3 regions of the Pseudomonas asplenii genome follow, and region 3 is predicted to be linked to each of the others. Evidence: riboswitches for the same ligand, from Rfam matches in the RefSeq annotation. Region 3 holds a riboswitch; each other region holds the start of a gene.
What was found. Region 3 has a riboswitch for cobalamin ahead of BLU37_RS21950 (CbtB domain-containing protein). Riboswitches for the same ligand answer to the same signal wherever they lie in the genome.

Region 1 (2,261 bases), 1.9 Mb from region 3:
GGGATAGGGAAAGTACCAGGCCACGGCGCAGCTGTTGGCCTTTTGCAGGTCGTCGACCATATCCTGCATGTCTTCCGGGCTCGGGCTCTGCTGGGGTTTGAAGGGCGAGACGAACAGGCAGCCGAGCTTCAGGTGATGGGGATAGCTGACCTTTTTCGCATCACTGGCCACATCGAGCAGGGCCGGCATCAGGTTCAGGTTGTTGAACCGCGGCCAGCGCTGGCTGGCCCGGATATACGCCGAGGCGTCCGGCGTGGCGATATGCAGGTCGCAGCGTCCGTTGCGATCATCCTCTTCGGCCTGCTTGCGGGTCTGGAAATGCTCCAGGGTCACCATCTCGGCCGCCCAGGCTGCGGCTGACAGCAAGCCCAGGCTGGCGCGCTCGTTGAACCAGTAAGGCGCCTGGCCGTCGCCAAGTATCTGGTTATAGCGGTCAATGCAGTCTGACCAACGTTCCAGGGCGGGGCGCAGGAATTCCAGTTTCGGGTTGCTGATCGTCAAGCCTTGCATGCTGCTCACCCCTTGTTGTTATTGATCGGGTTATGGCTATTTGATATCACTTTTTTTCAGTGTGACACAAATTCTGGCGCCGGTTTATTGATCCGCGTCGTCTTTTGATCAACGGCGCACTCCTCGGCTTTATTTGACGCTCCACCCCCAACCCTCTAACCTTCGCCGATTGTTTCAGGTGCTCTGTGGCGATCCGTCGACAGAGTGAAACAGGGAAGCCGGTGAGCCCTCAGACAGGTGCGATCCCGGCGCTGCCCCCGCAACGGTAAATGAGTCAAGACTGCGCTTTTCGCCACTGTGCCGACGGCATGGGAAGGCGCGTGGTCCCGCGTTCGCGCCACTCATGAGCCCGGAGACCGGCCTGATCCATCCCACAGCGTCACGGCGGGCGATGCTGGACGGCTTCGGCCGTGCCTGTGTCTGCCCGCCGTTTGCCTTATTCAGCCCCAACGGAGAGCTGCCATGAACGAATCCCCCGATCGAGACGAGCGCCACTTGGCGCGTATGCAGCGCAAGAAGGCGGTGATCGACGAGCGTATCGCCAACGCCCCGAACGAATGTGGTCTGCTGCTGGTACTGACCGGCAACGGCAAGGGCAAGAGCAGTTCGGCGTTTGGCATGCTCGCCCGAGCCATGGGCCATGGCATGCAGTGTGGCGTGGTGCAGTTCATCAAGGGGCGTAACAGTACGGGGGAAGAGCTGTTTTTCCGCCGCTTCCCCGAGCAGGTGCGTTTTCATGTGATGGGCGAGGGCTTTACCTGGGAAACCCAGGACCGCCAGCGTGACATCGCCGCCGCCGAAGCTGCCTGGGCGGTCTCGCGGGAAATGCTCGCCAATCCGCAGATCGGTCTGGTGGTGCTCGACGAGTTGAACATCGCCCTCAAGCACGGCTATCTGGACCTGGACCAGGTCCTCGGCGATCTGCAGGCCCGGCCACCGATGCAGCACGTGCTGGTCACCGGGCGTGGGGCCAGGCCGGAACTGATCGAGCTGGCTGATACCGTCACCGAAATGGGCCTGCTCAAGCATGCATTCCAGGCCGGGATCAAGGCGCAGAAAGGCATCGAACTATGAGTCAAGCGCGTCATTGCCCGGCGGTGCTGATCGCCGCGCCGGCTTCCGGCCAGGGCAAGACCACGGTGACGGCGGCCCTGGCGCGGTTGCACCGTAGCCAGGGGCGCAAGGTCCGGGTGTTCAAGTGTGGCCCGGACTTTCTCGACCCGATGATTCACGAGCGTGCCAGTGGTGCGCCGGTGTACCAGCTCGACCTGTGGATGGTGGGGGCCGAGGAGAGCCGCCGGCTGCTCTGGGAAGCCGCTGGCGAGGCCGATCTGATCCTGATCGAGGGCGTCATGGGGCTCTTCGACGGTACGCCATCGAGCGCTGATCTGGCACGGCACTTTGGCGTACCGGTGCTGGCGGTGATCGATGGTACGGCCATGGCCCAGACATTCGGTGCATTGGCCCTGGGCCTGGCGCGCTACCAGCCGGACCTGCCGTTTGCCGGTGTACTGGCCAACCGGGTCGGCACCCAGCGTCATGCCCAACTGCTCGAAGGCAGCCTGACCGAAGGCCTGCGCTGGTACGGCGCGCTTTCCCGCGAGACCGGGATCGAGCTGCCGAGCCGTCACCTCGGGCTGGTCCAGGCCAGCGAGCTGAACGACCTGGACCGGCGTCTCGATGATGCCGCCCAAGCCCTGGGTTCCAGTTGTGAAGTCGCATTGCCGCCGCCGGTCGAATTTGCCGCGCCG
Region 2 (2,261 bases), 480 kb from region 3:
CCAGGCTGGAATCGCCGCTGCACAGGATCACCAGCTCGGCAGGGGTTTGGCCAAGGTCGGCAATGTTGTCGTCCGACACGAAACCGCCGGGCTGGGTCCTGAGCAGGTGCATGGGGTCAAGCCGTCAGCGCGGCGCGCAGGGTCGATTCGAGCAGCGTGGCGTCGAGTTCCTGGCCGATCAGCACCAGGCGGGTGACGCGCGGCTCGTCAGCGCCCCAGGCGCGGTCGAAGTGCTTGTCGAAACGGCTGCCTACGCCCTGGATCAGCAGGCGCATCGGCTTGTTCGGAATCGCCGCGAAACCCTTGATCCGCAGAATGCCATGCTTGATCACCAGTTGCGTCAGGGCATCGAGCAGCAGACTTTCGTCAGCTTGTGGCAGGTCGATGGAGATCGAGTCGAAGGCATCGTGATCGTGGTCGTCATGATCGTCGCCGTCGTGGTGATGATCATGGTGACTGTGGCGACCGTCGATGTGCTCTTCGGAGCCGGCTCCCAGACCGAGCAGCACGTCCAGCGGCAGGCGACCGCTGCTGGCCTCGACGATTTTCACTGCTGGCGGCAGTTCCTCGGCGACTTCCAGGCGCACCCTGGCCAGGTCTTCGGCGGCGATCAGGTCAGCCTTGTTGAGGATCACCAGGTCGGCGCTCGACAACTGGTCGGCGAACAGTTCGTGCAGCGGCGACTCGTGATCCAGGTTCGGATCGAGTTTGCGCTGGGCGTCCACCTGGTCGGGGAACGCGGCGAAGGTGCCGGCGGCCACGGCCGGACTGTCGACCACGGTAATCACCGCATCGACCGTGCAGGCGCTGCGGATTTCCGGCCACTGGAAAGCCTGGACCAGCGGCTTGGGCAGCGCCAGGCCGGAGGTTTCGATGAGGATATGGTCAAGATCGCCACGCCGAGCCACCAACTCGCGCATCACCGGGAAGAACTCTTCCTGCACGGTGCAGCACAGGCAACCGTTGGCCAGCTCGAACACACGGCCAACCGCCTCTTCTTCGGTACAACCGATGGAGCATTGCTTGAGGATTTCGCCGTCGATGCCGAGTTCGCCGAACTCGTTGACGATCACGGCGATGCGACGGCCCTGGGCATTGTCCAGCATATGGCGCAGCAAGGTGGTCTTGCCCGAACCGAGGAAGCCGGTGACGATGGTGACGGGAAGCTTGGCCAGTGTTTTCATCGGGATGCCCCTTGGCAAAATAGCGGGCATACGGGACGAGAACCGCCGCCCGGAACAGGCGCGGATAGGTTCGCCACCGGATCACCCCGCCCGGTTTAAGTGAAATTCTGTGACGAGGCAGGTCTCCTGGCTCGCGGTTGGGTGTCGGCAGTCGCTCGATCACCGGGTCTTGCGCCTTCCCACCCCGAGGGGCAGTGGCCAGGCAAGACACTCGTACCGCTTACAGTTGCGGGGGCAGCCGCGGCTTGCCGCGTTCCCATCTTAGCTTCGGCCGGACGCCGAAGAACCTCGAAGCTGCAAGGCTACGCAGTGCGCGGGAACAGGTCAATCTCGACGGCCGCTGTGGTTTAATTGCGCCCCTTTCTCCCGCCCTGCCCGTTTCAAGGAATCGCTGCCCATGAGTGCCACCGACACCACCACCGTCCTGGTCATCGGTTATGTCTGGCCCGAGCCCCGTTCCTCGGCTGCGGGTGGGCACATGATGCAGATTCTCGAGAGTTTCCTCGCGGCGGGCTGGCACATCACCTTCGCCAGCCCGGCCAGTGTCGGCGAACACAAGGCCGACCTGCGCAGCCTGGGCATCGACGAACAGGCCATCGAACTCAACAACAGCAGTTTCGACACGTTCATCAGCGCCCTGCGCCCGGACGTGGTGCTGTTCGACCGGTTCATGATGGAGGAGCAGTTCGGCTGGCGGGTCGAAAAGCACTGCCCCGACGCCCTGCGCGTGCTGGAAACCGCAGACCTGCAAAGCCTGCGCGATGCCCGCCAGCAGCAGCTCAAGGAACGCCTGAAGGCCGATCAGGACCCGAATGACTTCAGCGCGCTGTTCGCCCCGGACCTGCCGGAAGTCTTCGAGTTGATGAGCTATACCGACCAGGCCCAACGGGAAATCGCGGCGATCTACCGTTCGGACCTGAGCCTGATGATTTCCGATGTCGAGATCCGCTTGCTGACCGAGCAGTTCCGACTACCGCCAGCGCTGCTGCACTGGTGCCCGCTGATGCTCGAGCCACCTGCTGCGTTCCGCCCCTTCGAGGAGCGCGCGCACTTCCTGAGCATCGGCAATTTCCGTCA
Region 3 (2,261 bases):
TCGTTCTTGCGGCGGAACAGCCAGGCGCTGATCAGGCCCAGGGCCAGCCAGAACACCGCGTTGGTCAGTTGCGAGGCGATCTTGAATTGCGCTTCCAGTGCTTGCGGCGCCAGGCTGGAGTGCACCTCGGGTTGCGGTGCACCGATCACATGGGGCACCACGACAATCGCCACGCCCAGCAACTTCAGCGCCCAGTGCCGACCGAAGACGAGCAGGGCAATGGCCACTGCAGTGGACGCCGCAGTACTGGCCCACCAGATCTGCCGTTGCAGCAGGTCCGCTGCTGCGGTGCCGGGCAGTTCCGGTGGCAGGCCCAGAGTTGGCGCCAGGCAGAACGTCGCGTAACCGGCCAGTCCCCATAGCAGTCCTTGGGCGGTGCGATTGGGCGCGCGCAAGGTATAGAGGCCGGCGAGCATCAGGGCGAAACCGACCGCGACCACCAGATTGCCTCCGGTGGTGGACAGCACGCGCTGCCAGCCATCTTTCGGCTCCCATGCCTCTTCAGCGTGGCCTTCATGACTGTGGCCGGCCATGGCGGCGCCGGTGTGTTCATGGGCTTCGCTGGCCGGTGCCTTCTCGTAGGTCTCTGCCTGGAGAATCAGCGGTGCGACCCAGAAGCTTTGCAGCAGGGTCAGCAGCAGCGCGGCCAGCAGTCCGCTGAAGCCCGCGGTTTGAGCAATACGCTTGATCATCGGAATGTTCTCGGCTCGCGACTCAGTGGCACGGGAAGGCTGCGCTGTGGCGCGTGTCGTGGGCCGCGTTGTGAACGGCGTCGATGTGCGAGAAGCCGGCGAAATACACCAGCAACACGCCCAATACGCTGGCGCCGATGGCGGCAACGAGACGTTGGCTCAGGGTCGATGTGGTGGTGCCGGAATGGCTGGCGACGGTAATGGACATGGCGCTCCCTCTGAAATGTCAGCAGGCGGCCAAGCGCAAGAAAACCTCGCGGGTCGGGCCCGGAGGTTTCAACAGCGCCTGCCCACCGCAGGTTTGTTATTCGATTTTCCGGGCCGGTCTCCGGGCTCGCGAGGGGTTCAGCATGGCTCGAACCTTCTGGCGTCGCCTTCCCATGCCGTGATGGCACAGTGGATCTGACGCTTCTCTCGCTTACCGTTGCGGGGGCAGCACCGGACTGGTCAGGCATGATGAAGTATCAGCCGACGCACCGGTTTCCCGTTTCACCCTGTGAAGGGCACCCAGAACAGGCGGGTAGGAAAGCATGCTCGCGTCCGTGCGTCAACTGAGCCCAAGACGCGCCGACATGTACACAGGACAGCGTTTGATGTCAGGTGAAAAGCTCAACTTAAAGTGATTTCTAGAATAAAAAATTCAATAAAAACAGTTAATTAAATGATACTTTTGATCTTATATCTCAATTTATCGATAGAAAATGGCTTGCCGATCACCTGCATTCCCTCGGGTACCTCGATGCTTTCGGCGTAGCCGCTGGCAAACAGAATCGACAGGTCTGGGCGCATCTGCCGTGCCGTTTTCGCCAAGTCACGGCCATCCATGCCGGGCAGGCCGACATCGGTCATCAACAGATCGATGGACGTGGTGGGGTCATTGAGAATCTCCAGCGCTGTATCGCTGTCACCGGCTTCCAGCACCGTGAACTCCAGTTCCTCCAGCACATCGACAATCAACATGCGGACAATGGCGTCGTCTTCGACAACGAGGATGGTGGAGCGGGCTGCAGACATAATGGTTTTCCCAAAAAATGAAGGCGGGACAGGATTGCCTGTCTCTTGTATTGGTCAGCGGCGAAGCGCTACTCGTTCTCTTTCTTATACAAAAAACATTAGCTGTATAAGTGTGGCAGCATAGCGGGTCTGGTTGATGCTGGGCAGTGCACTGCCGGAAAATGCCTTCTACGCTGTGAGAAAGATGAATCTTTTTTTCAGAATTACGGCAAACTCCTTAATTTTCAAGACTTCCTCCGGGGCCCGAAATGAATTCACCGTCTTCGGTTGATGAGCACAGCTTCCGCAAACTCCTGAGTCGCAACGTCAGCCTGCCGCTGGGGGTGGGTGTGCTCAGTGCGGTGTTTTTCGTCTCTCTGATCACTTACCTGCTCTCAGTGATCCAGTGGGTGCAGCACACGGATAGGGTGATCAATAACGTCAACGAAGCGATGAAGCTGTCCGTCGACCTGGAAACCGGCATGCGCGGTTTCCTGATCACCGGCGATGAGCACTTTCTCGATCCCTATGAAGTTGCCAAACCGAAGATCGTTGCAGGGCTACGCGGCTTGCAGG

Region 1: it holds a riboswitch for cobalamin, as region 3 does, so the genes downstream of both, cobO (cob(I)yrinic acid a,c-diamide adenosyltransferase) here and BLU37_RS21950 (CbtB domain-containing protein) in region 3, are expected to answer to the same signal.
Region 2: it holds a riboswitch for cobalamin, as region 3 does, so the genes downstream of both, cobW (cobalamin biosynthesis protein CobW) here and BLU37_RS21950 (CbtB domain-containing protein) in region 3, are expected to answer to the same signal.

What each region holds. Positions count from the first base shown of each region.
Region 1 is NZ_LT629777.1:3,095,444-3,097,704, forward strand. It holds gene BLU37_RS14170 (hypothetical protein) at 1-510, opposite strand, end outside; cobalamin riboswitch at 670-889, shown strand; gene cobO (cob(I)yrinic acid a,c-diamide adenosyltransferase) at 973-1,584, shown strand; gene BLU37_RS14180 (cobyrinate a,c-diamide synthase) at 1,581-2,261, shown strand, end outside.
Region 2 is NZ_LT629777.1:4,487,844-4,490,104, reverse strand. It holds gene cobN (cobaltochelatase subunit CobN) at 1-112, opposite strand, end outside; gene cobW (cobalamin biosynthesis protein CobW) at 117-1,184, opposite strand; cobalamin riboswitch at 1,284-1,490, opposite strand; gene BLU37_RS20340 (glycosyltransferase) at 1,582-2,261, shown strand, end outside.
Region 3 is NZ_LT629777.1:4,966,010-4,968,270, reverse strand. It holds gene BLU37_RS21955 (CbtA family protein) at 1-692, opposite strand, end outside; gene BLU37_RS21950 (CbtB domain-containing protein) at 715-900, opposite strand; cobalamin riboswitch at 995-1,218, opposite strand; gene BLU37_RS21945 (response regulator) at 1,350-1,706, opposite strand; gene BLU37_RS21940 (response regulator) at 1,955-2,261, shown strand, end outside.